DNA from 4 places in the Paenibacillus sp. FSL H8-0315 genome. Region 4 is predicted to be linked to each of the others. Evidence: riboswitches for the same ligand, from Rfam matches in the RefSeq annotation. Region 4 holds a riboswitch; each other region holds the start of a gene.
What was found. Region 4 has a riboswitch for cyclic di-GMP ahead of MHB56_RS19205 (glycosyl hydrolase). Riboswitches for the same ligand answer to the same signal wherever they lie in the genome.

Region 1: another riboswitch for cyclic di-GMP. It lies ahead of MHB56_RS16375 (anti-repressor SinI family protein); the one in region 4 lies ahead of MHB56_RS19205 (glycosyl hydrolase).
Region 2: another riboswitch for cyclic di-GMP. It lies ahead of MHB56_RS05180 (thiamine pyrophosphate-binding protein); the one in region 4 lies ahead of MHB56_RS19205 (glycosyl hydrolase).
Region 3: another riboswitch for cyclic di-GMP. It lies ahead of MHB56_RS16905 (choice-of-anchor A family protein); the one in region 4 lies ahead of MHB56_RS19205 (glycosyl hydrolase).

What each region holds. Positions count from the first base shown of each region.
Region 1 covers NZ_JBBOTA010000001.1:3,760,032-3,768,050, forward strand. Annotated here, with positions in the region: gene MHB56_RS16370 (2-oxoglutarate dehydrogenase E1 component) at 1-1,224, opposite strand, end outside; cyclic di-GMP riboswitch class I at 1,695-1,779, shown strand; gene MHB56_RS16375 (anti-repressor SinI family protein) at 1,807-1,962, shown strand; gene MHB56_RS16380 (helix-turn-helix domain-containing protein) at 2,070-2,399, opposite strand; gene MHB56_RS16385 (TasA family protein) at 2,569-3,177, opposite strand; gene sipW (signal peptidase I SipW) at 3,268-3,858, opposite strand; gene MHB56_RS16395 (hypothetical protein) at 3,860-5,035, opposite strand; gene MHB56_RS16400 (aldo/keto reductase) at 5,415-6,392, opposite strand; gene MHB56_RS16405 (hypothetical protein) at 6,445-6,660, opposite strand; gene MHB56_RS16410 (PadR family transcriptional regulator) at 6,751-7,317, opposite strand; gene MHB56_RS16415 (MDR family MFS transporter) at 7,323-8,019, opposite strand, start outside.
Region 2 covers NZ_JBBOTA010000001.1:1,181,290-1,189,308, reverse strand. Annotated here, with positions in the region: gene MHB56_RS05190 (hypothetical protein) at 1-39, opposite strand, end outside; gene MHB56_RS05185 (carboxymuconolactone decarboxylase family protein) at 245-613, opposite strand; gene MHB56_RS05180 (thiamine pyrophosphate-binding protein) at 624-2,264, opposite strand; cyclic di-GMP riboswitch class I at 2,420-2,516, opposite strand; gene MHB56_RS05175 (methyl-accepting chemotaxis protein) at 2,691-3,941, opposite strand; gene MHB56_RS05170 (helix-turn-helix transcriptional regulator) at 4,063-5,019, opposite strand; gene MHB56_RS05165 (SDR family NAD(P)-dependent oxidoreductase) at 5,177-6,010, shown strand; gene serA (phosphoglycerate dehydrogenase) at 6,385-7,977, opposite strand.
Region 3 covers NZ_JBBOTA010000001.1:3,874,936-3,882,954, reverse strand. Annotated here, with positions in the region: gene MHB56_RS16905 (choice-of-anchor A family protein) at 1-978, opposite strand, end outside; cyclic di-GMP riboswitch class I at 1,087-1,177, opposite strand; gene MHB56_RS16900 (hypothetical protein) at 1,673-2,065, shown strand; gene MHB56_RS16895 (ASCH domain-containing protein) at 2,265-2,678, opposite strand; gene MHB56_RS16890 (DUF3221 domain-containing protein) at 3,034-3,378, shown strand; gene MHB56_RS16885 (hypothetical protein) at 4,257-4,586, shown strand; gene MHB56_RS16880 (hypothetical protein) at 4,812-5,027, shown strand; gene MHB56_RS16875 (undecaprenyl-diphosphate phosphatase) at 5,303-6,106, opposite strand; gene MHB56_RS16870 (hypothetical protein) at 6,923-7,090, opposite strand; tRNA gene MHB56_RS16865 (tRNA-Thr) at 7,325-7,396, opposite strand; gene MHB56_RS16860 (MTH1187 family thiamine-binding protein) at 7,490-7,798, opposite strand.
Region 4 covers NZ_JBBOTA010000001.1:4,426,717-4,434,735, forward strand. Annotated here, with positions in the region: gene MHB56_RS19185 (glycosyltransferase family 4 protein) at 1-507, shown strand, start outside; gene MHB56_RS19190 (glycosyltransferase) at 572-1,672, shown strand; gene MHB56_RS19195 (UDP-glucose dehydrogenase family protein) at 1,677-3,017, shown strand; gene MHB56_RS19200 (sugar phosphate nucleotidyltransferase) at 3,730-5,103, shown strand; cyclic di-GMP riboswitch class I at 5,240-5,319, shown strand; gene MHB56_RS19205 (glycosyl hydrolase) at 5,332-6,882, shown strand; gene MHB56_RS19210 (glycosyl hydrolase) at 7,034-8,019, shown strand, end outside.

The DNA.
Region 1 (8,019 bases), 670 kb from region 4:
GGAATCTTCACTTTCAGTCGTAAAACCAATTCGGTTATTAACAATGATATGGATCGTCCCACCATTTTGATAACCTTGAAGTTTGCCGATATTAAGCGTTTCTGCAACAATTCCTTCACCTGGAAAAGCAGCATCGCCATGCATCAGCACCGCCATAGCTTTACTGGTATCAATCTTCGGCAGTCCTGCAGTGCTCCGATCTTCTTGTGCGGCACGAGTGAAACCTTCCACGACAGGATTGACGAATTCCAAGTGACTTGGGTTATTCGCTAGTGTTATTCTTGTGCGTACGGTTTCTCCTTCACGGACAGCACGGTCTGCACCGAGATGGTATTTCACATCACCTGTCCAACCATAGTTAATGCCTGTGGAGCCTTCGGAAGGGAAAAGCTCCTTGTTCGGAGAATGATGAAACTCTGAAAATATGATATCATAAGGTTTGCCCAAAATATGTGCAAGAACGTTGAGGCGGCCGCGATGCGCCATGCCCATCAAAATATGCTCCGCACCGTCATGTGCAGCAGCACGTACGATTTCATCTAACATCGGCACAAGAGCATCATTGCCTTCAAGACTGAAACGCTTCTGACCTACAAAAGTCTTGTGGAGGAAGGTTTCAAATTGCTCTACCTGAATCAGGCGGTTCAGGAGCTCTTTGCGTTCTGTATTATTTAGGGGTGCTGGTGAGCTGGTGGATTCTGCCTGTCTATTTAGCCATTGCAGTTCTTTTTCTTCATGCACATGCCCGAATTCATAGGCGATGGTCTTGGTGTATGCCTGACGCATACGTTGCACGGCATCCCATCCGGTATGCACATCATTCGGCGCATTTTCCCATATAAGCGTGGCAGGCAGTGCGATCAGGTCTTCGCGGGTCAGCCCATAGGTTTCAAGCTCAAGATATTTTGCCATGGGATTCTGATCGCGTACCAGCGGATCAATTTCAGCGGCCATATGGCCATATATACGAATATTGGCGATTAGCTTGGAAGCTCTTACTGCTTTTCTAAGCCATTCGGTGTCTCCCGAGATGCGCGGCTGAGGAGCCGGTTCGCTATCCGGAGTTAGGGGAGGAGGTCCCGAATTTGTAAAAAGCTCGCGATAATTATTTTCTACGGTGGAGGGATCTTTCACAAACTGTTCATATCTTTCTTGAATGTAGCCTAAATTGGGTCCGTAATACTTACTCCAAATGGATTCGTTATAGGGCTCTTTGGCTGCCATGAATACATCCTCCTTAACGGATGAACTCCATACGTGACATTTTGTGTCAACGCTTACTGGAGCTGTGATGATTGCGGTTTCATTTCTCATCTTATTGTGCTACTTTCGGCCACTGTAATCAATTCATTCTTTCGTCCAATACGTTCGCAAAATGGTATGGGTTAGCTTGTTCTAATGAAAAGAAGGGTGTTTCTTCTCATTACCCATTCTAAAGGCCTATTAAAATGATTCTATTATCCTTATTTTTAACTATTAGGTCAGTAAATATTTATTTTGCTAGTACAATTTATTTTATGTAACGGACGAGTATCGTGATAATCGGACAAGATCTTTGAAAAAAAATCTTTTATTTTTCGTTTTTAAAATAGAAAGTAACCAGGAATCGACACACTTTTCCGCTTTCTTTTTGTATAATGTTATTGCAGATAGTAATTTTATAGTTTTTTAAGCAGATCCTTTCGTGAAAAGGGTCCAGTAAAAGGTAAACTTGCCGAAAGGCAGGGGCACAAAGTCGCGGGTCTAAGGTAGAGATACTATGACAGCCGGATTGCCTGGGGACGTAAAATCTTAGGGGGAGATTTTTTGGAAAAGTCCAACCAGGGTAGCAACAGAGAACAGCAGTTTATTGATCTGGATCAAGAGTGGGTACATTTATTATTAGCAGCTAAGAAGGCTGGCATTAAGGCAGATGAAATCCGCCAGTTCTTTCATGAGAAAACTGTGCAGATCGTGCAGTAATACATTAGAGGGGTTACATATCGAAAAAGGGCACAGCGGTTCTTCGCTGTGTCCTTTTTCGATATGATTTAGTAGAAGAGAGGATCGTACCAGATTAGTAGGAAGTATTAATCCTTTTGATCGAGCTTCCATTTCTGATAGTCCAGAAATTCTTTGAATTCGCGTTTGCTAATGCCTGAGTCCATAGCTTCCTGCACCAATCGGAACCATTCCGAATCTAAATGTGATTCCTCTGCATCATTGGGTTCTCCATAGAGTAGGGCATGAATGGATACCTGAAGCGCGTCAGCGATTTTTTCGATAAACTGGATGGATGGATTGGATTGGATGTTTCTCTCCACGTTGCTAAGATACGACTTAGCCACATCTGCTCTGTCCGCAAGCTCAGATAGGGAGAAACCCTTGTCTAGGCGGAGCTGCTGGATACGTTGGCCCATATTCTGTGGCACTATGCTGACGCCCCTCCGTAATTTTTGTTATTAGTATAGCAAATATCAATAAATCGGACAAAGTTTATTGTAAAGAGAAGAGCAGCAATCTGCTTATCCGTGGCCGGATTCAGGATCTGCTGCTCTTCGAGTATTTTATTAAATTACTTTATTGATCTTAGTAGTCTTTTTTCGCACCTTGTTTAGCTACGAAATCCCAAGTCAGTGTTAAGCTATCGCCTTGGAAAATATTTTGATCTTGGTTATTTTCCACAAATTCGAATTGGACGGAGAAGCTGTCGTTGGTACCGGCTTTAATACCGGATGCTTCGGTAAAGAGTTGATCCCAACCTGTATTTTTTACGAGATCCGGATGCTGACTTTTTAAAGCAGCAAGTGTAGTCTCATAAACTACATTTTCAGGAGAGACGATAGGTACTCCTTTATCATTATTTCTAAGGAATTTAACTTTAATGAACTCGGCTAAATCCAGGTAGTTATCTCCTTTAGCATCCGTGATTTGAGTCGATGTATTCAGAATAATAGATCCGATATCGAGCGAACCATCGTTTTTCAATTTGAAGGATTTAGTTACCGTATCACCTGGTTTCAGGTTAGGAATATTAACGATGACAGAAGGGTCGGAGTTCAGATCGAGCGTGCCCGCTGCGAATGTAGCTGTGCTTTGCGCAGTGTCGCTAAAGTATGCGAAGGTTCCTCCGCCGATTAATGATAAACCCAGTGCTGCAGATGCTACGCCAAGACCCAATGTTTTCTTGATACCCATAATAAAATTCCTCCTCAAATTTGTGTTTGAATTTTTTATAAAATTTATATATTGTATCTTCCGGTTCGTAAGCGGAAGTGGACAATCAACTTAGGGCTGTGTTTCTGTTGGGGGCGGTGAGGCTGGCAGTAGGGCAGCATTTTTCTTTTCTAATACAGCTACAGCCTTCCAAGAGGTATACAGAGCATAGAGCAGAAGCATCAAGCCAGGCACGATCATGAGGACTACACTTCCAGCTTTGGAAACCGCGAAATTCATAGCGTAACCGACATAGGGTACAGTGACCCCGGTATACTGAGCTACAACATTCACAGAACTGGTAGGGTTCATGTCGGGCGCGTCGTTGTTATCGCCTTTAGTGCGATAAACAGCTTCACCAGTAGCGTTATTGACGGTCGCTTCTACAATCCGGTGAGTAATGAGCAGATTATCTTCATTCCTAAAGGTGATGACATCGCCTGGTTTGAAACGATTCATATCCCCTCCGGGTTTTAATGCGACAATTGAGCCTGTCTGAATTCCTGGTTCCATCGATCCTGAGAGTACGGTTTTGATCTCATATCCGAAGAAAGCAGGTTCACCGCCGGAGGCCTTGGATAACACTACGGCTGCCACCAGCAGAATAAAGATCACAAGCATTAAGCTCGATAGGGTATTATTGATAATTTTTTTAATTCGCATCTTATTCTCCACCTTTCTCAGGTTGAGGGTCCGAAGGAGCTTGGGTTGCTACCGGCGGGGTAGTCGTATTGTCTTCCGCCTTTGGCGTCTCTTGTGGAGCCTCTTGCTGAGGGACATCTTTTGGAATTGTGAGCTCTTCGTCAATTTCCGGCTTAACCGGGTCAGTGGCTGGGGCTTCAGGTTGTTCTTTATTTGGGGCTTCCGGAGCAGCTTCACCTGATGTTGGAGGGGTTGCCTCAGCTTTCGCTTTATCCTCGGCTTCTTGTTGCTTTTTCTCCTCAGCCAAACGTTCTTCTTCTTTTTTCGCTTCTTCTTCTTTCTTTGCTTGCTCTTCTTCTAGCCGAGCTTTTTCAAGCTCTTCTAGTTTTTGCTCGCGAGTCTGACTGATCAATTGGAGTTTATCTTGAAGGGTAGTGATACTTGAGGTTGCCGATTCTTTATGGTTAGTCAATTCGGTATTTAGAGCTTCATAAGATGAGGTGAGGTCGCTAGAGATCACGCCGTCTGGTTGAGTGAAGGTAATCAGGAATGGCAGTGGCTGTGGGAACTCTCCTTCGCGTAATTCAAGTTGTCCATATACATCACTGGTAACTACCGAAGCGAATGGAAGACCGACATCGTGTATGGAGGTTAGGTAACTAATAACTCCATTTAAGGAAGCATTCAAGGATTCCGAGATCACACCGCTTTGATTCAGGCTGCTTTGTAAATCTCTGAAAAATTGCTCGTCCTTGATTTCTAGACAGTTGGAATCTAGAGATGTCATATATCCTCCTATCTGGAAGAGTAAGGCTGCTGCTGCACTTAGCTCATTGTGGATTTGATTCCAAATTTGGCTGTTAGCCGCCAGTTGCTCGTTAACGCTATCTATTTGGGATTGAAGCGCCGCTATTTGCGAAGAAATCTCTTCTGCAGCGACATCAAGCTCTTCCAGCGACATCCCTTCTATTCCCGAAACGTCCGAGTAGTTAGCTGATGAGGAAAAGGGCTGTAGTGATTCTTTTAAAGTGAGCGCTCGATTAACATGCTCTTTGAACTCTGTAAGCAGTGCCTTGATCGAATTCGGAAATACTTCGCAAAAGCTAATCGTGCTAGTGGTTTGCGTAGCGGCTCCAAAGCCTCCATAGGTACCACCAACTTGCTGCGAGGTATATAGAAATAAGACGGAGACAGCCATTCCTGATTGCAGTATACGTAATCCGATTTTCCTGTTTCTTCTAGGTCTTCTCCTTGCTGATCTGGGTCTCAGAGGAATACCTCCCCTCAATGTCTGTTTCTTTGGTTCGTTATTATCGTTCTTTATTAAGAACAACTTCTGTAATGAATCATACATGGAATAAATCAAAAAGAAAACTGCCAATAACGCGCATTTGTGCTCTATAAAGAACAAAAATGATAATTTATCTCTGAATAACTCCATTTATCGCTCGTTTACTAAATATATTCGCAATAAAGAACGATCCGTTAGGGTGATTCGCAAAAAAATACCCGGCTCGCAGTAGTAACGCGAGCCGGGCATAAGCGGAGTAATGAAGTTGAGAATATAAATGTATATGTTACGGAAGTTTTGAACCGCGTGAACTAACATACAGGTCATACCATTCTTTACGGCTAAGCTCCAGCTTGTCCGCATCGGCACAGGCAGTAATACGCTTCGGATTCACAGTTCCAATAACAGGCTGAATGGCAGCTGGATGTGTCATTAGCCAAGCCAGTACAATGGCTTCGGGTGTTGTTCCTTTTTCATCTGCGAGCTGTTGGACCATAGCTGCTGTTTGGACGATATTCTCCGGTTGATCCTCTAATGAACGCCCGCTAAATAGACCTTGGGCGAGTGGCCCCCAAGCTTGAAGCTGAATGTTCTCCATTCGACAATGTTCAAGGGTTCCCTCAGGGAAGATAATATCCTTCCATGGTTCACGATTTACACTGATTCCAGCATCCACCCAGCTGATCTTAGCCAAGCTCATATGCAGCTGGTTTACGATAAAAGGTTCATCGCAATAAGTCTGCAGCAGCTTGATCTGAGCGGCGCTCATATTGGAAACCCCGAAATGACGAACCTTACCAGCGGCCTTCAGTTGATGTAATGCGGAGGCTACTTCCTCGGGATCCATTAAGGGATCAGGTCTATGCAGTAGAAGAATATCAATGTATTCGGTCCCAAGTCGTGACAATATTCCATCTACACCGTTCAGAATATGTTGGCCAGAGAAATCAAACGTATTAGTACTGTCTCCAGGTTCCATTAGCTTAATTCCACATTTAGATTGAATTATGATTTCTTCACGTAGTCTTGGACGATCCTTAAAAATCTGACCGAATACCTTCTCCGCCTTCCCACGAGTATAGATATCTGCATGATCAAACATGTTGATGCCGATGGAAAGGGCGGCATCAACCGCTTCATGTCCCTGTTTAACATTCTCCGCAGTAATCGGCTCATGGTCCCAGTCACCGCCTAGCCCCATGCAGCCTAAAGCAATGCGGCTTGCGGGAATCCCGCGCTTGTTTAAAGGTAACGCTTTCAACAATGTGATTCCTCCTTGGAAATTATGATTGCGTACTTGTAGATATTGTACACTCTCAGAAGCCCGTATGGTATTTTTTGTCGCTGGAAGAGCGGTGTTTGGTCTCTTCTTTATTCTTTTCTTCTTGCTTTTCCAGCGTCAAATCTTCCATCGGAATCGGGTCTACATTCTGCTCACTTTCATGAAGATCGAATAGACTTTCTTTTTCTGTTGGATATTGTTCCGGGTGATCCCGTTTGTCACTATTCAGCTGATGTTTTTCTTGAGTCATTTTTACCGCCTCGCCTTTCTTTGAGATTTAATGGCTATTGTGCTCGTTAATAAACGTATTTTGACTCCCTTAAACAGAAAAAAGAGGCCATTAGGCCTCTAAATTCAACGGTGTCCCTATGTCTTTTAGCTTGCGCGCTACAACATCATCGTATAGGCGCTGCAGCCATTTCAGCTCAGTCAGGGTGTGCTCATATGTACCGTACATTAGATGCAGGGCAGAACGAGGCACGATGGAGATATGCTCCTCGTATACCTGATAAGCCAGATTAACCTGATGTTCTGTTTCCCGGAGGCGTTCCTCGAGCAGCTTCTCGACCTTGTTCTGATCGATATGACGGGACATTGCCAGGGCCATATACATCGGATGATAGAAGGGTTCGTTTTTCTTAATTTGTTGCAGGATAAGCTGTTCGAATAAAGCTTTACCTTGCTCCGTTATGGCATAGATTGTTTTGTCCGGCCGATCACTGCTGCGGATGACCTCTAAAGCTTCTATATAACCATCTTGTGCAAGCTTATCCACAGCATAATAGAGTGATCCCATCTGCAGCTTCGTGATCCGGTCCATGGAACGTTCCTTCATCACTAATGTGATTTCATAGGGATGCATGTTCCGCTCCAGCAGTAAACCTAGAATGGCTAATTTCATGGACATAATGGTTACCTTTTGCCCTCGGACGCCTGAACAGCTTTAGCAGGAATGGTAAGACGGTCTTTTGGCATGAGCAGTACAAAGACTAGACCGAGCACTGCAGGAATCAAGGCCCACATAAAGGTTTGTGCAATAGAGGTGGATAACGCACTTGATATTTTCTCTAATATTTCAGCAGGGATCTTCGCTCTTGCTTCAGGTGTTAACGCAGCGCGTGGATCTCCGAAAGCTGCTGACTGTTCACTACCGCCAAAAGCATCGCTTAGACTGTTAGTAAAGCTATTCCGCTGAATAATCCCAAAGATCGTAATTCCCAGCGTCATTCCAAGGGAGCGCATGAAGGTACTGGTCGATGTTGCCGATCCCCGTTGGCGCATATCGAAATTATGGATAGCTGCCATACTCAGCACGGAGAAGGAAAAGCCTACGCCGAACCCAGTCAGAGCCATAAATACATTAAGCATGAGACGGGAGGTATCTGGTGATAAAGTGCTTAGGCTGTAGACCCCTGCGACAAAGCAGACTGCGGATAGGATCATAATGTTGCGGAAGCTGGTTTTTGTGGTAAGCAGCCCCCCGGTCTGACTGCCAACGACCGTACCGATCATCATCGGCATAAGGATCAGCCCTGAGTTCGTAGCTGAGCCGCCAAATACACCCTGCACAAAGATAGGAATGTAAATAGTAGCTACGATAAAAGCAGAG
Region 2 (8,019 bases), 3.2 Mb from region 4:
CTTGTTTGTAGTGTCTGTCTTCAAAACGAAACTTCCCATGCCTAAATCTCTCCCATAGATTGAATTTGTCCAAAACAGTTCGACTGCAATATCCAGCCATGTATATCCATTTAGCTGTTTTATAAAAGTCAAAATTCGACACTATACAGCAAGTAATGGGATATTCCGACTCTATTATAGGCATATTTTTCAAGTGTATGCAATAATAAAGTCGAATTTTGTATATTGTTGTCGAACTGTTGGGTTATTGGATTTCTTCTATGGTTGCAAGCAGGATATTAAAAGCTGTGATGATTCTAGGTGCCCCTATAACGGGTACTAAGTGTAATAGAATACCTTTAAGCTGTTCTACGGTAACTCCAACACGAAGGGCCATGACATAATGAACGCCCAACTGTTCGAATTGTCCCATTGAAATTAAAGATGAAATGACTGCGATTTCCTTCCAGTCAGGGGCTATAGTATTACGTTGAAAAATATCGCCATAGGCATTCCCCATAATAAATTCAGCCAAGTCAGGGAAGTGGTCTTTAATTGGAGCTAGTGCTTTTGCGCCATAGTCTCCTGATAGATTCGTGAAGTGGTTGAGACCACTGTTGATATTTTCCTTCATGGTTAGCCTCCTAGTTTAGGTTCAAAGTACGGTGTGCAGTCGGAGGGACTTCATCACGGTCTGTTAGTAGTTCAATAACGGCAACATGGTTTAGAGCTACCGCATCTTTAATTGCAGCTGTGAATTCATCCGCAGTCTCACATTTGTAGCCTTTAGCACCTAGAGATTCAGCGAATTTCACGGCGTCCATTGGTACTTCATATAGAGTTCCATCGATACGACCTGTGGTTTTCTCCATACCCTTAAGAGCCATATCTAGTTGCTTATTATTGACCACGATAAAGATGACAGGGATATCTTTGCAGACAGCGGTGTTAATCTCAGCGCCGAGCATCATGAAACAACCATCACCTGTAATGCAGAGGACAGTTTCTTCAGGAGCTGCAACTTTTGCACCAATAGCCATGCCGATCGAATTACCCATGCAAGCAAAATACGCATCAAAAACAAAGCTGCCCGGTTTCTTAACCTTGTACCATTTTGCAGCGTGGAATCCATGACTTCCATCATCAACGAAAATTGAATTATTATAAGGGATCAAATCACTTAAAGTGCTCATTACCGAAGCAAGGGAAAGATTCTTGAGGGTTGGAAGCTCTTCTGAATAATCCGCATCGGCCAAAGCCTCACGTTTGGTGATTGTGTTTGGGTCAATATGATTTAGGCAGTGCACCAAATTATCGCGCAGGTCCCCAGTGACCGGTATCGTTTTGGACAATAGTATTTTTCCGACAAAGGTTGGATCAATATCAAATTGAATTAAAGTTGCTGGATGATTCTCCCGTTTAAGATTACAGATGGTCATATCACTTAAACGTGATCCAAGCACTATAAATAAATCGCTTTTATTCAATAAATCGTCCCCGTGGGTCGAACCGCCAACGCCAATAGGACCATGATAGAGTGGGTGATCCCAGACTATAGCCCCTTTTCCACCTGGAGATGTTACTACAGGAATATTAAAAGTTTCTGCGAGTTGAACAAGCTCTTTATGTGCTCCGGAGCGGTTAATTCCTTTACCCGCAATAATCAAAGGATTCTTAGCAGCTTGAATAGCATCGATGACTCTATCGATATTAGCTTGACTAATTAGAGATTCTCTTTCTGGGATTACTATATTGCATTCTTCCAATACTTCAGTTTGTACATCAAAAGGAATACAAAGATGAACAGGACCCCGTTTGGTCAGGGCCACAGAAATCGCATGATTAAAAATAGTACCAAAGTGATCCCCACGTTCAACCAATTTACTGAACAAGGTGGCAGGTCTGAACATATCAGCTAAATCAGCCAGAAAAGAGGTGGAGTCCTGACATTGTGGAATTCCAAGCTCTGTAATGGATTGGTGGCCGGTAATAAATAGGACAGGTAGGTTGTTAGCTTTCGCATGTGCTGCTGCTGTTAGCAGGTTAGTTCCCCCAGGACCCGAAGTACCAAATGCTACGCCTAGGTTACCCGTTTTCAGCGCATACCCTGCTGCTTCGAATCCGGAGCTTGCTTCATGTCTGCCGGGAATAAATTCAATACCGTAATCCACCATCTTTAGAACTATTGGACAAATGGATTTGCCAATGATCCCAAAAGAATGGGTGACTCCAAGGTTACGTAGTGCTTCCGCCATGTAATCTGCGACTGTCTTCAAAAGAAACACCTCACAAGTTTTTTGATATATATTAGTTATTAATCTACCGAATAGATACGATAGATCAATATACTCAAAAAGTAAAAACCTGTGCTCTATAGTAAGCACAGGTTGGTGGCATAAGGCACCGCTAAGACTGAACAATAGTTCAGCCGTCCTGGTTCCTCTGCAACCTGGCAATCATGGCCTCAAACGAAAAAATGAGGCTGTAGATCCATGGTTTTGCGTCATCCTCTTTCGAGGATTTTGCCAATATTAATTTATAGTTGATAAGAATAATTTTCCTTTACAATATATTCCTCATTAATTTTTGTCAACATAATCCGCTAAAAAAACTCGAAATTTGACGAAAGTCTTGTCCAAGAGATGAAGTTTTGCCTCGCGAAAAAAACTGCCACCTAAGACTCAGCTTAGGTGGCAGTTGATAGTTTTGAACTAGAATTTAAAGATATGAATGGTTTTTTGCAGATTAAATACGGCCTGGGTCATTTTTTCCGTTTCTTCTGCAACAGACTGCAGGGCATTAATCTGTTCATTCATAGCCGCCGATACCTCTTCCGTGCCAGCAGCAGTTTCTTCGGTGATTGCTGAGATATTCTCAATTGCACTGGAAATTTTCAAGGCACTTTCTAGCATAAGATCACTCTCCGCAGAGAATGAAGAGATTTGCTCGGTAATGTACTGCACGCTTTGTACAATTTGTGCGAAAATATGGGCAGATTGAGTGATCATTTCATTCTGAACCTGCACAACCTCTTCATTGATGGCAATATTATCGATGGCTTGTTTAATATCTGACTCAATGCTGCGGACCAAGCCGAATACTTCTTTTGTGGATGCCGTAGATTCTTCAGCAAGCTTGCGAACCTCTTGAGCTACAACGGCAAAACCCCGACCATGCTCTCCGGCACGAGCAGCTTCGATGGAGGCATTCAGTGACAGCAGGTTGGTCTGCTCAGCGATCTCTGTGATGGTCTTGGTGATCATCGTAATCCCGCGGGCATTTTGTGAGAGAGCTTCAATAGTATCAGCCACTTTTTGTGTAGCCTCTATGTTTTTGCGCATGCCTTCAGCCTGTGTATCTACGGATTGGCGCCCTTGCTCAACAAGTTCTAAGGTATGTATTGAACGTCTGTTCATTTCTTTGGTGGAGTTCGTATAATTGGATACTTTGGTCTCAATGTCTTTAATGGATTCTGTCATATCAGCGATATCCGTAGATATTTCATTTGCACCAAGAGCGAGCTCAGTAGAAGAAGAGGCTACTTGTGCCATGACAATCTTCAGGTTCTGGTTCTTATCTTCGATTCCGCGGCTTGCATCCATAACTTGACGGGTGATCTGCGATGCATCGGTCAGAATCTTCTTGAGCTTATCAATCATTGTGTTAAAGGAGCGGCTTACGTCACCCATTGAGCCATTTTCGTCCGCTCTGCTAGTGAAATCGCCCTTCGAAATACTGTGAGATACATTAGCAATATCATCAAAAGATGATGTAAGCGTTCTCTCCACGAAGCGAGCAACAGGTAAAGTCAGACCTGCAAGAACAACTACTAGTATAATTCCTACGAGAAATTGACCTAGAATCATTAACGTAACTAAGACAGGAATAGCAAACAGTGCGGCAACGAGGTAACATCCGGCAACAATTCTTTGTTTTAACGGAAGTTTGTGCATCCAGCTCATTGGTAAAATGTCCCCCTTATTAAATTTTATGTAATGGTGTTATTATAGGGGATTTATAGGTCATTGGTCTATAGAGAAGTGTCATAAATCTTCTTTAAGTAGTAGATATTTAGAATTGATGTCAAAATTCCTCATATATTGCGGAAATTGTTTTAATAGCAGACTTTACCATCCCTACTAGTTCGATAGGAGCTAAAACAATAACTGAAGGAGAGAAAGAGAGTACGATACGACAGGCAGATTCTATAGCATTAAACTCGGCCTCCACGTTCATCCACCCAGTATTAGCAGAGGGTTCTACTAAAGTTATAGTTACATATCTTTCACGTTGTAATTCTTTAAGAATAGACTCATTCACCTTTAAGTTCACTACATATTTTGGCAGTGCTGCTTTAAAAGCTAAAGTCGATTGTTCCCAGTAGCTTTTTAAATCAAAAGCCTCAGGTCTGACAAATGATTCATAAGTTGCGTCAGCTTGTATTAATCTCGACACGCGAAAAGTCCGCATTTCACCCTCGGTTCGTGCCACTACATACCAAACTCCACGTTTTGCGACTAACCCGAGAGGTTCAATGAAACGCTCCTTCATCTCGTCATTCCGTGGGTAAGTGATCTTCACTTTACGGTCTTCCCAAACAGCTTCCTGCAGGACAGATAGGAACGGATATGTCTCTTCGGAAGGGTGCCAGCTGGCACCATCTATATGAATGCGCTGGCTCAGGTAACTGGCTGGATTATTCGGCCTGGATGGGGAAGCAGCCTCCAGCTTAAGCACGGCAGAAGAGAAGTCGTTTTGTATACCCAGATCTTTTAAGATTGAGGAGTCTGCGGACAGCAGCAGAGTAGCAATTTCTGAGGGCTTCATACCCGTTAAGGAGGTCCGGTATCCTTCTGTGAGCATCCAACCTCCTTCGCGTCCCCGTTCGGCAAGGATCGGTATTCCCGCTGTACATAAGGCTTCCATATCTCTAAACACAGTTCGTTCAGACACTTCTAAGGTCTGGGCTAGCTCACGGGATGTCATCTTTCCACGATTTTGCAGCAAAAGTAAGATGGATAACAAACGATCGGCTCTCATTAAGGGACACTCCTCCTCCTAATAAATGTTGGCTAGTTCTTAATTAATTATTATATTATATATGTCAGTTGATGTCATATTAAAGAATTATACTATATAAGGTAAGGATTAAATGCAGAACATTTAGAGAAAAACAAGTGTAGAAAGGATTGAGAACATGACTTTAAAAGGAAAAGTAGCATTGGTCACCGGAGGCAGCAGAGGTGCTGGTAGAGGAATTGCATTGGAGCTGGCAAGGAAAGGTGCATTCGTTTATATTACGGGCAGAACGACAGAGGCTTCTGGCATAGAGCATAGCAAGCGGAGCATTGATAACGTACTTAGGGAAATAAAAGCGGAGGGAGGGTCCGGCAGCGCCATACGATGTGATCATACAAAAGATCAGGAGACAGAGGCGGTCATTCGCCAGATTGCTTCAGAGCAAGGAAAGCTTGATATTTTAGTCAATAATGTATGGGGCGGCAACGATTTACCTATTGAGCAGAAGTCTTTCTGGGAGCTTCCTACAGCGCATTGGGACAATATGTTTAATGCGGGTGTGAGGGCACAGTTGATAACAAATTATTATGCAATACCATTAATGCGTGAGGCAAAAGCTGGCGGTCTAATCATCCACACAACCTTTTGGGATCATTACAAATATCTTGGAAACTTCTATTATGATCTTTCTAAAAACTCACTTGTCCGCATGGCCTACGGGTTATCGAATGAGCTTAAAGAGGACAACATTGCAGTTATTCCGCTTACTCCGGGCTGGATGAGGACAGAGGCGGTGTTGGAGAGCATGAACACGGATGAGGAGCATTGGCATGAGGTTGAAGAATTGCAGATGACTGAATCCACAACCTATATCGGTAGAGCAGCCGCTGCTCTAGCAGCCGATCCTAAGGTCATGTCTATGACCGGACAACCGCAGCAGGTTGCTAAGCTGGCTGAAAAGTATGGATTTACAGACATCGATGGTCGGACTGTTCCCGCATTCTTAGTCTAAACAGCAAACTTGATCTGTTTGATCCCATATGTGCGTGTGAAGCAGTATAGGACACAGCTGATCTATAATGCAGTATTTTCGTATATTTAGAACGCTATCGGTCCCCATAGACGCTATTGATAGGCAAAACACCTGATTTAGCTTTCTTCTTGAGGAATAGTGGCACTAGAGTCCGAAACCCTGCTTCAAAGGCGAAATTATTGCATATAGGGTCATCTGGGTCCGTAACCTCAAGGGTGTTCGTAAGCCTCCACGAGGGAACTCGATTCGATATTGTAAATGAAGCCGAAACGGGTCAACGATCAACAACAAAAGCAGCGAAACTCCTATAAGAGGAGAATCGCTGCTCTGTTGTTTGATTTCTATCGTATTGCTTACAGAAGAATGATTTCTTCGGCAGTGTTGATTTCTGGTAGACCAGCAAGCTTCACAAGCACATGAGTAGGTACAGCTTTATCAACGGTCAGCAGCATGATTGCTTCGCCACCAACGATTTTACGTCCCACTTGCATGGAGGCGATATTGACATCATTTTCGCCCAGCAATGTGCCCACAAGTCCGATAATCCCTGGTTTGTCGTTATGGGATACTACAATTTGATGTCCTTCAGGAGCGATATCAACCGGGAACTTGTTCACTTGAACAATTCTTTCTCCATAACCTTGCAGCAATGTTCCGGCTACGAGACGTTCTTGGTCGTGATCTGTTTTAAGGGTCACGGTAATCAGATTAGTGAAGCCTTTAGTTTTGGACGCTTTAGTTATTACTACATTAACGTCGCGTGTTTTTGCCAAGTGCATGGAGTTAACGATGTTAACATCCTCAGCGAAGTGGCGGGAGAGCACGCCTTTCACAATATAGCGGGTAAGTGGTTGGGTATCGACATCTGACAGATCACCCGCATACTCAACATGGATTTCACGAATAGCACTATCTGTAATCTGGGTAACAAAGCTGCCCAGCTTCTCACCAAGTGTGAAGTAAGGCTGGAGTTTGTTCATTACGCTTGGAGCAACTGGAGGAATATTTACAGCATTGATGAACGGTTCATTACGCAGAATATGCAGTACTTGTTCCGATACATCGATCGCTACATTCTCCTGAGCTTCAATTGTAGAAGCGCCCAAGTGAGGAGTCACGATAATTTTTGGATGCGACAAGAATGGGTGATCTGCTTGTGGCGGTTCTTTTTCGAATACGTCAAATGCAGCGCCAGCAACAATACCGCTATCAATAGCTTCTACTAACGCCATTTCATCAATTACACCACCACGGGCACAGTTGATGATGCGCATTCCCTTTTTCATCACTTCAAATTGCGGGCGGGAAATCATATGGCGTGTTTCCGGAGTAAGTGGAGTGTGCACAGTAATGAAGTCTGCTCCGCGGACTACATCGTCAACGGAAGCTAATTTTACTTCCAGTTTCTCAGCACGCTCAGCAGTTAAGAAAGGATCAAAAGCAAGGATTTCCATGCCGAAAGCTTTGGCACGTTTTGCCACTTCGCTACCGATTCTGCCCATTCCCAGTACACCTAAAGTTTTGCCGCGAAGTTCTACACCCACGAAGGTTTTTCTATCCCAGGTTCCACCAATTGTTTTTGCGTAAGCTTGTGGAATGTGACGGGCCAAAGCCATCATCATTGCAAAAGCATGCTCACAAGTTGTAATGGTATTTCCATCAGGAGCGTTGATAACAACAACCCCACGTTGAGTAGCAGCTTCCAGCTTGATATTATCTACACCCACACCTGCACGACCAATGACCTTTAAGTTTTTTCCAGCTTCGATAATTTTTTCAGTTACTGTAGTTTGACTGCGGACGAGTAGACCATCATATTCACCGATGATTGCAACGAGCTCATCTTCACTGAGACCTGTTTTTTTGTCTACAACTACATCTGTTGCGTCCATCAATTGCTGAATGCCCAAATCACTGATTGGATCCGATACTAATACTTTAAACATGGTTTCTTATCCCCCTTAAAGTTGAAAAGCTTTATATGTCGA
Region 3 (8,019 bases), 550 kb from region 4:
CGGCGTCGGCGTTGGTGTCACTGTTGGTGTCGGCGTCACTGTCGGCGTTGGTGTCGGCGTCGGTGTTGGCGTCACTGTCGGCGTTGGTGTCGGCGTTGGTGTCGGCGTTGGTCCGGGTTCATCACCATCGTATGGATAGTGGTGAAATTCACCACCACCAGTACCTTTGAGTGAAGCCGCCACTAAAGTACCGTTAATCTGACCATTAATAAAATCAACATGAGCATAGGGGGCAAGTATGCTTCCCATTACACCTATGCCTGCCATATCAAGATACGCAGCTTGGCTAAAGTTAAGCAAAATTTTCTTGCTGTTCAACACGTTATTAGGTAGAAATCCGAAGTTTTTCATTTTTACGTTAGAACCATCAATATTAATAATTGCAGTAGATCCTGAAGGAACATTTATTGTAATTCCGTAGGTATTAGAGACGTTATCTCCTGAAACATTAAAAACATTGACCGCAGGATCTGTACCTGTCAGGGTAAGGCTGCCATATTGGTACACTGTTGTTCCATTCGCCGGCAATGCTGCAAGTTCTGCTGATTTGTCCTTCAAAGACTGACCTACGGCTGAAAAGTCAATCGTACTCCCCTGTCTTTTTGTACCACCCTTGAGGAGCGTTACATTCCCTGAAAAATCTCCCCCGTGCACGATATTCCCATAAACAGTACCTCCGTTGAAAGTAAGATTCCCTCCAACAACAAGTGTGTCAGTCAGGGAAACCTCTGCAGCGGTCAACCTATCTCCAACACTATAGTTGGTTAAGTTAACGTTACCTCCAGCAGCAAACCTTCCTTCCGTATCCGAAACTGTCGTTATATCCCCTAGAATAAACACGTTGTAGACCGCTGCAATTCCCAATGTAGAAGAACTACTAGCTCCAGCAACTCCAGCTCCCAATGAGGAAAGCCCACTACCTACCGTCAAAATCCCAGCTAATACAAGCGAGAGTAACGGTTTTATTCTTCTTTTCAAATGGCACACCTCCTAAAACTATGATTTATATTAATCAGAATAATTACCAGAAACTCTAAAGGACCTAACAACAAAAAAGACCGCCAAAAAGAAGTGAAATTCCCTTCTCATGGCAGTCGGACGGTCATTGTGCCTTTAAGACACTTTAGACTCCTGGACTTTGCGTCCCGCCCTTTCAGACGGTTTGCTATTATCATGACTATATATATGTATTACACTGCAAGTCCAGAACTGGTAGCTGAAGCATTCTATCCAATAACAGTCTATGACTTTTAATACTTTTGAATTAATAACAGTTTAGCTCCCGACACCCACAATTGTCAATCAATTCCTTTCGATAATTCCCCGCATTAGTACCACACAAAAAAAGCGCCTAAAGGCGCTTCGCATAAGGTTTTTCATTAAATTTTAAAGTAACTGTATATAGCCCAATATGGATATCCATAAGGGAACACTCAGAATTAAACCAAAAAACAATCCACGCTGGAGGCTGCCCTCTTTTTCCATCATAATTCTCCTTTATTTGCGTTCGATACATTAATTTTTATTATTACAATTTTTAATATAATTTATTCTTCGTTATTAAGTTGTGAATTTAATCACATTGGATAAACTGTTTAGAAATACCATTGATTATTTTTGGAATATCGGGGTAGAATACGAATATACGTTCCTATTAGAGGTGATGAGATTCATGCATAGAGCAGAAAGCAGGGACAACATGCTGGTGAAATCTTATTTATTGCTTCCGATGATTTTATCAGCTTTCGAACGGGACTCCGCCATTTTATCTACACACTTACGAACACCCGCCCCTTATCTGGAGGTGCTTGGAACAGCTGCTGCAGTAGCTACAACAGATCTAAGGGATGTTCGTGCAGAAATGAGAAGACGGGGAATCAAGGTGTATGAGCAAAACAGACTTAATACTGGAATTGAAGCCAAGTATATATGTCGTGGCTATCATGAACGAATGCTGCTGTTGAATGACATTGTTGCGGCTCAGGCTGCCATCCATATGCGCAGATACCTAGGGCTGGATATTTCATCTTTTAAGAGTTACGAAGAACAGTACCAGATTAAGTAAAGCTGTATAGAAGCCGCTGCGCTCTCTCCCCCCAATCAATTAGTGAACAAAAAAATAGGCCTTACCATGGGAGTTGGCAAGACCTGAGAGAGATATACCACAAAACACTGGGGGGTGTTTGGTGTCTCTAATATATACCTCGAACCTGAAAAAAAGCTGATAGGCACATAAAAATTACATTAAAAATATTGTTCGCCGTTCAGAAGTGATTAGAGTGCTCCCACAAGCTTAGCCGACCTTTAGCTGGAATTGGATGGCTTAATGGATGAACCCGTTCAAGCTTCCAGGCAAACCGTCCTTCACTATAGTCGCCAAAATCATATTCGTTCCCATTGATCCATTCCCTTAAATCCACCTCTGGAGTAACCACATAACATCCCGCGAGCTGACCTGTAGCAATAATAGCTCCTGTCGGCAAATTATTCGCTGTATAGCCATGTTTCGCCAATACTGATTTGTACGGTTCCTGTTCACAAATCTTTTTGTCAATCCTCATTCCGGCATGGATGCCTAACTCGCCGCGGTAGGCTGTTCTCCATGAACGAGTTTCAAACTCTTTTTCACCAAGAGCAATTAAAGTCGCCCAAGGCTGCCGTATTGTTATACACCGCATGATATTTATCCCCTTCGTTTATGTTGGACGTTTGTCACGGATGCACGGATCTCGATCTCGCGTTGTGTAATCTTGCTCACCTTGACCTGATAAATTAAATAATCCCAACCGTTTGGTCGATACTCATTTCCATCATTGATCGCCTCTAAAATAAGAACATTTATTTTTATTATATACAAACAAAAGTTCTTATGAAAATATCAATACTACAGACATTCACCTGTAACTCCCCAGAATCAATAAAGGTCGTCATAATGGAAAGGCTGCTGTTTATTCTTATATTGGTAATGTACTAACTGCTATGCCTGTGCAACCGATGTTAAACTAATGTCGTAACCACTGGAGGGGAAGGTCCATGATTCAAAAACCACGTACTACTATTAAATGGACTCTTATTTTTGTTTTTTTGTTATTAGTCACCGCCTGTAGTAAGAATGATGAAGTTTTGAAAGGAATTGTACACACAATAGATGTAGAAAATAAAAGAATTTTAGTAATTTCTGAATTAAAAGAAGAAGACTTGAACAAGGAATACAAGGAAATTCTCGAATCTAATGAGTACTCTCAAGCCATTTGGGTAAATAAAGTTGCACCTTCTAAATATAAAAAAGGAGATGAGATTAAAGTGTTTTTTGAAGTAAGTGATGATTCATTCCCTGCACAAGTTACCGCCAAAAAGATCACCAAAATCAAGAATTGAGCAAAAAGAATAGAATCTACTATAAAGAAGCGGCGTCTCCAAAGGGACGGCGCTTCTTTGTGTAGATTTAAGGAGAAATCAGAGTATATAATATGGAACATTATATACTCTCAACATCTCTGTTACGGGAATTCCTGAAGCAGAAATACCCTTCCGAACATATACTATGAATAATCTCTTCCGGACGAAACATTTACATAATCTGAATATAATAATTCTGGAACATTCTGTAAACAAAAAAAGCTCACCTACCGAAGCCAGTGGGCATAATCCCAAGCATTTGGGAATTTACTCTTTGTTGGAATTACTGAAACCTTACCATGTAACAACTATAGGAGCTTATAAAGTCCCTACAGTTGTTGGCAATGTACCTAATAACACGAAGGATCTACTTGAAGATACAGGATCAGCACAAACCCGCGAGACATGCATCGGCGGGTTTCGTATTTTTAAAATTCATCACAATTAATTAGTCCTAGGTCATCTACACCAATAAAACTCTCTTATTATAATATTCGACGTTTATTTATAAAAACTTACAAAACATCTCATTTTTCAAATCGATCTTATAGCTCATATACATCATTAACCATTAAATTTACTATTATCCATGTAAGTAAACACTTCATATGTGAGGATTATCAAAGTATGAAAAAACTAATCGTAGTTTTATCAATCGCTTTATTGACTACCGCAATTGCTCCTTTCGCATCAGCAAATCAATCAAATTCAAGTGTACTATCTCCACAACAAGTAAGCCTTCAACAAGATGCAACAGACAACTATACTCATAATGGTTTCCCAATTAATTCTCCCTGTTCAAAAAGCATCTCAATCTGGTGAAATACTAATAACATTCAGTAGATTGGAGGTTTACCATGACAGAAATTGATGAGAGAAAATGGGGGCAGCAGGATCCTATCAAAGAACCACAAGATCGTTATGAACAGTTTTTAAAAGTTGTATCACTAACCTTTGTGAGTGTCACATTCACTATTATTTTCACTGAGATAAAAATGGGCAACTTTCCCCTTAAGCTCATTTTCTTTGTTATTGGACAATTCCTCATTTATGGATATGTGATGAAGAATCTGTCCAAGACCTCAGAAAAATTCAAAAATTCCTGCAAGAAATTAAAAATAAAGCTACCCATTCTCTACATTTTATATTTCTTGTTTCTCTTCTATATTGGGCAACCATATTTATAAAATTACTCTGTGCAAAAAAGTGACCCCACCAACTTCCGGCAGGGTCTAGATCTATATTATAAGGGGGTTATGTAATTACTATAATCCTCTTAGCTTAAATAAGTATGAAGCCCGTCTAAAGATTTGCTGAATTTTTATTATTTTTATCGAAACCGATCAAACAAGGTAACGTATCAATCTTAATTTCCAAATTACTATATATACAAAATGAAGGTGTGTATAAAGATGAAAATATTCAGTCTATTGCTTGTAGCATTGTCTTCCATTGGAGTAGTTGCCACATTCGGATTTTCAACATTCAGCTTAATCACAGGAATTATAGGAGGGCTTATTGCAGCATTTGCAATTTCAGGCTACTTGCAGTCTGTCAGACGTGATTACCCAAATGAGAGCTATGAGAACAAACATGTTAAGTATCAGTCGAACTATAATACTTGGTAAGCAAAATCCCCACCTTAAACTGGTGGGGATTTTCATATTCCCAAACACTTGTATAATCACTTTGTGATATTAATGGTAGAAGAAACAAACGAGGGATAATGGCTAGCTGTAGAAGTGCTTACACCGAAAATTCATTCCTTAGTTCATAGACTACTTGAGCTTTGTCTTGTTTGGTGATTTCCCCTTGTTTTAACCTCTAGTTAAATCTGTGCAGGATATGATGTATAGCCTTTTTAAAAGCTTCTTTCCCATGATGTTCATATTGACTAATCCAATTACTGTATGACAATTAAATAGAAGAGAGCTGCTAAAACAAACCGGTATAGAGCAAACCACTCCAATCGAAGTCTCTTAATCAGTTTGATGAACGTCACTACTGCAATCATTGCCACAAGAAAGGATGTCGCAAAGCCAATTAACATTAGAAGCAAATCGTCAGAACTCAGCAAATCACGACTATCATACAAATCCAACAAGCTTGCACCAAACATAACAGGCACAGAAATAAGGAATGTAAAATCTGCAGCGGCTTTTTGGCTAGTGCCAAGCAACAGGCCACCTGAAATCGTCGAACCTGATCTCGAAAATCCCGGCCATAACGCCAAGCATTGAAACAGACCAATTCCGAAAGCCTGTTTATAATTAATCCCATCGATAGTATCAGCGGTTTCAGTCCGCCTATTCCGCGCTGCAATGATCATCAACACGCCACCAACAACTAGACCTATCAAAACAGGGGTTGGGCCAAATAATTGGCTTTTTATTGTGTCCTTGAAGAGAAGATATAGGGTTAATGCTGGTAACATAGCCAAAATCATATGAATGACATTTAATCCTTTGCTTTTGGAAAAATCCATTCTAATCATATTAACCCCAATCTCCAAATACCTTTTCCAATAAAGAATTAAAACTGCCATCACTGCACCCAACTGAATAACAATTTTAAAAGTTATTGCAGCATCTCCCTCAAAGCTAAGCAAATCGCCTGCTAGAATAAGATGTCCAGTAGATGATACTGGTAAAAATTCAGTTAAGCCCTCTATTATGCCAAGTATTATTGCTTTAATTACATCAGTCATCAGTGCATTGTCCCCTTTCGGAAATAAAATCATTTAATTTCCAGTATAAGGGAGACAAGTAAACTTCCCCATCGATTAACCTAACAATATTCAATTCAGAATGACATAATTGTCACATTGCTCATTATTCCAGTCTTAAGTAACTCCTTTATTAAACTATCCTTTCCCGTTAGCATAACAACAGTATCAAACATTAAATTCAACCTGTATCAATAAAAAATCCGTTAACCTTCTGAACTTGCTGCCCGTTATTTGGATAATCAATTTCAGAGCATGCAGCAGATATGAACACCGAAACGTAACTTCCATTTGATCATTCTGCAGCCGCGTGCGTGGAGCCTCAATGACCATCATGATTCCAAAGCGCTGAGAAACCACACAGAACCGCCACCCCGACCAAGAATTGGGGGTCCTTTTTTTGGCAAAACACAAAATATTAAGTATAATGTTATTGTCGAAACGCTAAGGCGTCTGTACAGGATGGCTACCTGGCACTGATGATGGCAGGCCAAGCGCTTTATAAAGTTTTCTTTATGTGTATTTATACTTTAGGAGCGTGGTTATCTATGAAAATTAATATTACCGCACATTTTAACATTGATATTACTTTATCTCTTCATCTGTTAGCCGTAGCCAGTCTTGCTTATGAACTCAGTTCACTGACGAGCTCGTGAAATTCGAGCGAAAAGTATCTGTACTAAGACACCTTGTGGTGTCTTTTTTATTTTTATAGTAATTACCATCTAACCGATCTGCCCCCGCAAGAGAAAAGCAGCTTATGCTGCACCTCCGCCACATCCTTCATTCTGATTGCTGTCAGCTTGCGACACGCCTTCCATCTGCTCGACAGTGACCACTAGTCATACCGTTTTCATTACCGATTTCGCGCCATGTCTTATCTTCCTTGATACGTTTCTCCAGAAGAACAGGGAACAGCAGGGGCTGTCCATCATATTCGACTTCAGGAAAGATTAGGCCATTCATCAATAAATATCACTCTGGATACTTATTCACATGTTCTCCCCAATCTGCAGGAAGCGGTGCCCCGATGTATCGGAGATTCTATTCTAGGAACCCGAAAAGAAGTGGAGAAAATTGACGAGACACCCACTTTACTCGGATAAAGGGTAGAAGAATGGAAGAAGTCAGGGGGATTTAACGAAAAATGGCACGGTCCCGGAATCCCGGAAAACCGCGCCATTGCGCCATTCTTAGATATGCTGGTGAAGGGAATTGAACCCCCGGCCTACGCATTACGAGTGCGTTGCTCTACCCCTGAGCTACACCAGCTTAACGCTGTTTTTCTGTCAAACAAAAAATATTATACAACTTCCAGCCAGAAACGCAAGCCTATCTCTCCCTGTTTTCCGCCCTTCTAAACTGCTAATCCACCTGTAGCTTACGCTCCACAGACTCTAACTTTCCACGGCTAGTAGAGGGTTTATCGCGGCGGTCGTCTATTTTAAGTGAGGTAGAGACACGTTCTGCACCTGCGTCAAAAGGAGACTCATGCAAAGCTTCTACCGCGGCAAAAATGCGTTGCAGAGGCCCTTCGATGATCGTCCCCATGGACGTAAGTTCATAAGTAATCCCTTCTACTGTCTTCAGCACCCGCTGCATATCCGCAACATAGCTGCTAAGACTGGTGCTGCCTGTTCCAATTGGAATAACTGTAACTTCAGCAATAGGCATGAGAATACCTCCTCGAAATTTTATAGTAGCTGTCTCCTTCCATTGTAACAATTCCACCGCTCTGTCACAAACTAAGCAAGATTATCCTCCCTTATCTCTTCTATTTCTTCTGATTACTCCAAAATATGACTTTGGGCTAAGAGTATTTTCTCATGAGCAAATTCTAGGGTCATCTGCACTATATTTATGGACTCTTTGTGGCATCTTTTCGGACAATTTAT
Region 4 (8,019 bases):
CATATTGTGCTGGAAGCCGCAAAAAGCTTTAAGAACGAACCTCGTGTGAAATTCTGGCTGGCCGGAGACGCTCTGTTTGGAGAAGAGGCTTATAAGCAGGAATTGCTGCAAAAGATAAAAAACGACGAGCTTACTAATGTAAGCATGCTAGGGCATGTGGATGATATTCAAGGCCTTATGAATACTGCTGATTTACTGATTCACACTTCGGTAACTCCTGAGCCTTTTGGCCAAGTTATCGTTGAAGGAATGGCAGCGGGATTGCCGGTGATCGCCTCCAATGAAGGCGGGCCGGTAGAAATTGTAGTTCAAGGTGAGACAGGGCTACTGATAGAGCCTGGTGACGCGGCGATACTGGCAGACTCCATTAAATGGATGCTGGATCACCCAGAGGAAAGACGGCGGATGGCGGACAATGGGATGAAACGAGTGAAAGAGCATTTTGTTATCGAGAATACGGTCAAGGACATCGTTGACTACTATAAAGGTTTGTTGGCGGGCACCTGACAGATGATGATATGACGCGGTAATTCTGAAGATGATGCTCCATAAAACTTTGAGGATGATTCACATGAAAATTGCGATAGCGCACGATTACTTAATCCAAATGGGCGGCGCGGAAAGAGTGGTGGAAGTCTTTCATCACATGTATCCCGAGGCTCCAATCTACACAACGGTTTTTAACGGAAGCCGCCTTACTGACAATCTCAAAGATGCGGATATCCGTGCCTCCTGGCTGCAAAAGATTCCGGGGGTAAAGACCAATTTTAAAGGGGTGCTGCCACTTTATCCAATGGCCATCCGTGATTTGGACTTTCGCGGTTTCGATATCGTCCTGAGTTCCAGCAGTGCTTTTATGAAAAGTATTCAAGTTCCTAAACATACGTTTCATCTTTGTTACTGCCATACGCCTATGCGCTTCGCATGGGATTATGACACCTACATGGAACGTCAGTCGAATTCCGGGCTGTTCAAAAAAATGCTTAAGGTATACATGCAGCAGCTCAAAACGTGGGACCAACGGACTTCCAAAAATGTGAATCAGTTCGTAGCCAATTCTTCAGTAGTGAAGACGAGAATTCAGAATTATTATCACCGGGATGCAGATGTCATATTTCCACCGATTAATACAGCCCGGTTTACAAGCTCTTCTACCATTGGTGACTACTATTTAATTGTCTCCCGGCTTGTTTCCTACAAGCGGATTGATCTGGCAGTAGAGGCTTTCAATCGTAACGGTCTTAAGCTTTATATCGTAGGGGATGGACCGGATCGCAAGCGTCTCGAAGGCATGGCTAAGGATAATGTATCGTTTCTGGGCCGGCTAGAAGATGAACAAGTAACTGGAATGATGGCACAGTGTAGAGCATTTATTTTTCCAGGAGAAGAGGATTTTGGAATTACACCGTTGGAAGCGAACGCTGCAGGAAGACCGGTAATTGCTTATCAAGCAGGTGGGGCACTAGATACTATTATTCCTTATGTAAATGGTGTGTTCTTTCAGCATCAAGAAGTGGAGGATCTACTTAAGGCTATTTATGAGGTAGAGTCCTACGCTTGGGATATCGATCAAATTATGGAGCATGCACGTAAATTCGATGAGCAGGCGTTTATGGTTAAGTTCAAGCAGTATGTTGAGCAGGCGTACGTCAATTTTCTAAAAGGAGGATGATTATATGAAGCTGACAGTAATCGGTACTGGGTATGTGGGTCTTGTATCTGGCGTGTGCTTTGCACTGGGCGGACATCATGTCATCTGTGTGGATAAGGACGAGGAAAAGATTAAGAAGCTGAAACAGATGGAATCGCCCATCTATGAGCCGGGAATCGAGGAACTGATTGAACTGAATCTTCGTGAGGAACGGTTATCTTTTTCTGCAGATCTTCAAGCGTCGGTGCGCCGTTCAGATATTATCATTCTTGCTGTAGGTACGCCATCATTGCCTAACGGTGAAGCAGACTTAACCTACATTGAGGGTGCAGCCGCTGAAATCGCCAAAGCGATGGAAGGGCACAAAATTATAATGACTAAATCTACAGTTCCAGTAGGAACAAATGAAAAAATCTCTCAAATGATCTCTAAGTATACCCAACATTCTTTTGATATCGTGTCTGCACCTGAGTTTTTACGTGAAGGGTCAGCGATTCGCGATACCCTCCATCCTGATAGAATTATCATTGGCCTTGATAATCCAGAGCTGGAACCAACGATGCGCGAGCTTCATAAGGGTTTCACAGAAAATGTATTTGTAACAGATATACGCAGTGCTGAAATGATCAAATATGCTTCGAATGCATTTTTGGCCACGAAGATCTCCTTTATTAATGAGATCGCCAATATTTGTGAAAAAGTGGGAGCTGATGTAACCGAGGTAGCACAAGGAATGGGTATGGACCAAAGAATCGGGTCATCCTTCCTGCAGGCTGGTATCGGTTATGGAGGCTCCTGTTTCCCGAAAGACACTAATGCGCTCATTCAAATTGCGGGCAACGTCGATTACGAATTCAAATTATTGAAATCTGTAGTCGAAGTGAACAAGGGACAACGGTTTATGATCATCTCCAAGCTGCATGAATCACTTGGCAGCCTGCGCGGTTCGACAATTGGGATATGGGGGCTTGCTTTTAAGCCTAACACTGATGATGTCCGCGAAGCTCCAGCCAGAGAGATTGTTGAGGCACTGGTGGCTGAAGGGGCAACAGTCAAGCTATATGATCCAATCGCAGCTACAAATTTCAGGCAGCAATACGATCATCCGCAGCTTCGCTGGTGCAATCTGCCAGAGGAGGCGGCTGAGGGCAGCGATGCCGTATGCCTCTTGACCGATTGGAGCCTACTGAAGGACATTGATCTGCATCAGCTGGCGAAAAGCATGCGCAATGGGGTGCTGATCGATGGACGCAATGTGTATTCCAAGGAGCAAATCGAGGGTACCGGCCTCGTTTATCATTCTGTCGGTCGCCCGCAGATGGGTGGATTGAGCGGTTATTCTGCTAGTGTGGCTGGAGCGGTTTAATGATTTGTGTTAAGTGTCAGTCGCAACTGCGGTGAATGTTTGGACTTCCAGCCGCTGTTGTCTGCAGATTTCCTGATTCTAACCGCTAATAGCGGTAGAAATCCGCAGACAAAGGCGGACGCTATCGCTCTTACAGTTCCAAAATTCCCCTCCGTCACTCCGTTCCCTTATCTTAAGTTTCTAAGCAATTTATAAAGTTAGGTACTCTGATTATATACCGCAGTAGCAGTAGCATTTGTAGTTGTCATTGTCATTGTCTCTGTCTCTGTGGTGGCAATTAGTCTTGCTCTTGTAGTTGCAGTTGTTCTTGCAGTTGCAGCTGCCTCCCCCGGAGCAGAAGCAAATCTTTAGAAAAACGTGCTTGCTTCCGGCTGGAACAGCCCGGTACGCACGGATCAAGTATTAAGAAGAAGTTGGTTAGGTTAAGAACGGAAAGGGAATTTGGAACTGTAGAAACGGAGTGTTCGCCCGAAAGATTTCCGTAGGAAAGCTAGCTTCGAAAGCATATGCTATCCTCGGATTTCTACCGCTAGAAGCGGTTCAATAAGGAAATCTGAGGATAACAGCGATCGGAAGTCCAAAATCCCTTGAAGTGGTTTCTACCTAACAAATTTTTTTAGTGCATCCGCTCGAAATAAGGCTAAGTGGAAGCTGACGTTTTGATAACAATTCAAATATGCTCGATTTCCATAATTCAAGGAGGGTTCATTCTATGAAAATGGTACTTCTATCAGGCGGTTCAGGTAAACGGTTATGGCCGTTGTCCAACGACTCACGTTCAAAGCAATTTCTAAAGGTACTTGAAAGCCCTCAAGGTGAACCAGAATCCATGGTACAACGTGTCTGGAGACAGCTGGAGGAAGCAGGGATGGCAGAATCATCTTATCTGGCCACCGGCCGCGGCCAAGTAGAAATGATACAAAGCCAGCTGGGAAGTCATGTGCCGATTATCGTTGAACCGGAGCGTCGGGATACTTTTCCGGCTATCGCCTTAACAGCTACCTATCTTTATTCAGTGGCAGGTGTTTCTCCAGCGGAGACGGTAGCAATATTGCCTGTTGACCCTTATGTAGAAGCATCCTTTTTCGATACCATAGCTATGCTTGAGGGGACCATGCTGGAAAGTGGAGCAAATCTGGCCCTAATGGGTGTTGTTCCTGAACATGCCTCAGAGAAATACGGATATATTATTCCTACCACCGAAGAGGCGGGGGAAAATGGTTTTATGAAGGTGAGTCACTTTCAAGAGAAACCAGACCGCATACAAGCAGAACAGCTCATCGAGCAAAATGCCTTGTGGAATTGCGGCGTGTTTGCCTTCCGCTTAGGGTACTTGTTAGATATTTTGCAGCGTAAAGGGTTGCCTTTAGGATATGAAGAATTGCAGAAGCAGTATAAGCTATTGTCTTCCATCAGCTTTGATTATGAAGTAGTGGAGAAAGAAGAACATATTGTAGTACAGCCGTATGATGGATTCTGGAAGGATCTTGGAACGTGGAATACGCTGACAGAGGAAATGAGCAGCAAGCATGTAGGAAAAGGTTTTGTGACGGCGGATTCTGAGGGGACTTGCTTGATTAATGAGCTGGACATTCCGATTACGGTAATTGGTGCGAAGGATCTGATCATTGCGGCTAGCCCGGATGGGATTCTAGTTACCCATAAAGCTGAGAGCCCACGGATTAAAGAAGTGCTGAAGACCTTTGAACAAAGACCGATGTACGAGGAACGCCGTTGGGGCCATTACAAAGTTATTGATTATGTGAAATATGATGAAGGCAATGAAGTGCTGACCAAACGGATTTTTATATCCGAGGGGAATAATATCAGCTATCAATTACATCGCAAGCGTAGTGAAATTTGGACAATCGTCAGCGGCGAAGCAAGTATTGTGCTGAATGAGAAAAAACATAATGTGAAGGCTGGGGACGTGGTACGTATACCGGAAGGAACGAAGCACGCGATCCTTGCTTTGACGGATGTTGAGTTTATAGAGGTACAGACGGGGTCTGAATTAGTAGAAGAAGATAACATACGTATTACTTTAGACTGGAATGATATAGAACTACAACAATTCATTTCATAGGTCTAACCTATCTATTTAACCAATTCAAAATTTCTTGAAACAGGTAAATTGACTCAATTATCAAAAAAAGTCATAAAAACACTAAATATATCATTAATTGTCGTCGATACTTACGGTAAGAGAGATTATTTCTCTTAAATTGAAAAGGCAAACCTATCGAAAGGTAGGGACGCAAAGCTATAGGGCCTTCGAAAGAGTGGCAGCCTGGCTACCGAAAGGGAGATTATTTTGAAAGCTTACCGTACGTATCGATTGTTTGGTGCATTTCTGTCACTCGTCCTGTTTCTGACTGCACTTCCGCTTGCTGTTGGAATTTCGCCGTCTGTTGTCATAGCTGCTTCAAATTCTGGAACGCCAGTTACCCCAGGTGCCTCACCTGAAGCCGTAAAGCTGCTTAACTATTTTTACTCGATCTCAGGAAAAGGTATTATTGCCGGTCAACATGACTATTTAGAAAGTCCAGATGAAATTAACAATATGCTGAAGGGAACCAGCGGACAATATGCGGCTCTTCACGGTTATGAAATGGGTGCGATCAGTGGTCAGTCCGAAGCAACGATGGCTTGGCAACGTCAAAATGTGGTGAACAGCGCCATCAACTGGAATAAAGCGGGCGGGATCGTAGCTATGACTTTTCATGCTAACCTGCCGGGCACCTCTTATGACTGGGATAATGTGAAAAAAACACTTAGCCAGAGTGAGTTTGATAGTTACGTTACACCGGGTACCAAGCAATATAACAATCTGATCGCTGAGCTTGATAAGGTGGCCGTCTCTTTAAAAAGCTTGCGCGATGCCAATGTTCCGGTGCTTTGGAGACCCTATCATGAAATGAACGGGAACTGGTTCTGGTGGGGGAAGAAAAATAACTTTTCTACACTATGGAATATTATGTATGACCGTTTTGTTAACGTTCATAAATTAAATAATTTGTTATGGGTATGGAGTCCGAATGCTCCCAATGTTTGGTCAGATCCTTATGCGCTAACTTATCCAGGTGCTGATAAAGTAGATATTCTGGCAGCAGATATATACGAAAATGATTACCAGCAAAAATACTATGACAGCTTATTGAGTCTAGCCGCAGGCAAACCGATTGCGATCGGGGAAAATGGTGAAATGCCTAATCTGGAGAAGCTTCAGCAATCGCAAAGTAAATGGACGTATATGATGAGCTGGGGAAAAATGCTTTACGAGAATAACAGTGCAGACACAATCAAAACATTTATGAATAGCAACTATACCCTGACCAGAGATAAATTAAATACTGGTCTGGCACCGACACCTAGCGCCGCACCAGCGCCGGCACCTTCTGAAGAAGAGGGGGAGGCAGCAATTCCTCTCGCGAAGGGGCTTGCAGGAGAGTATTACAACAACATGCAATTGTCGGGAGCAGCAGCTCTTAACAGAACTGATGCAATAATCGATTTCAATTGGCGGCAAGGCTCGCCGGATGCCGCCCTCGGGATTGATCGGTTCTCCATACGTTGGAGCGGTAAAATTAAGTCATTATATAATGAGCAATATACATTTTACACTACCTCAGATGATGGTATCCGTGTCTGGGTGAATGGGGAATCCGTGATTGATAGTTGGACTAAGCAAAGTGGTACTGAGCGTAAGGGCATTATAACGCTGAAGGCTGGCCAGCTATATGATATCAAGGTGGAGTATTACGAGAATGAAGGCGATGCGAGAGTCCGCTTGATGTGGGAAAGTGCTAGTCAAGCTAAAGAGACAGTTCCAGCAAGTGCACTTTTTCTTCCGGATGTCTCCTGATTGATGAAAATTAAAGGTCGATCCTTAGTGGCTCTGCGTTATTGCAGAGCTACTAAGCTATAGTCCTCATTAGGTCAGAAGACGATTGTCCGATAACAGGTATGTTTTTAACACCTGTGGAGGCAGTACAGCTACCGAAAGGAGGATTTATTTGCGTAAATATTATAAGAAAAACAGATTGTTGTTTACTATGTTACCGGTGTTTATTATTTTTTCCTTGCTGCCTTGGGGAGAGGTTAAAAGTCTTCCGAAGGCTATGAGTGTTTCTTCCTCTCTACCTCCGGCTATACCAAGCAATCCTTCGGCTTCTGAAGAAGCCAAGCAACTGCTGAGTAATTTGGTGAATCTACGTGGCAAAGGGATCTTGTCCGGCCAGCATGATTATCTAGAAAGTCCAGATGAACTGGTTCATAAGCTGAAGAATACTTCGGGACAAAATGCCGTTCTACATGGTTATGAATTAGGGGCGATTAATAATCAATCCGAAGGGACGATCGCAGAACAGCGGCAAGCTGTTATAGACAGTGCAATTGAATGGCATCAAGAGGGTGGCATTGTAGCCATGACCTTCCATCAGAGCTTACCGGGAACCTCACCAGAATGGTCCAATGTAAACAGAAGTCTCAGTCAAGAGAAATTTAATGCTTATGTTACACCTGGGACAGCTCAGTATAAGAGGCTAATTTCAGATCTAGACGAGGTTGCTGGATATTTGGGTCAGCTGCGTGATGCCGGAGTGCCGGTCTTATGGCGACCTTACCATGAAATGAATGGTGGTTGGTTTTGGTGGGGGAAAAAGGACAATTTTTCAGAGCTGTGGAGTATTGTCTATGATCGTTTTGTAAACACACACAAGCTAAATAATCTACTGTGGGTGTGGAATCCGAATGCACCGAATGAATGGTCAGATCCATATGCTGCATATTATCCCGGTGGGGATAAACTCGATGTTCTGGCTGCGGATATCTACAATAACGATTATAAACAGTCCTACTATGAGGATCTGCTCGCATTGGCCGAGGGTAAACCTATCGGAATCGGGGAGAGTGGGCAATTGCCGAACCCGGATGTATTAACTGAGAAACAAAATAAATGGGTCTATATGATGACCTGGGGAAAATTACTGACAGAAAATAA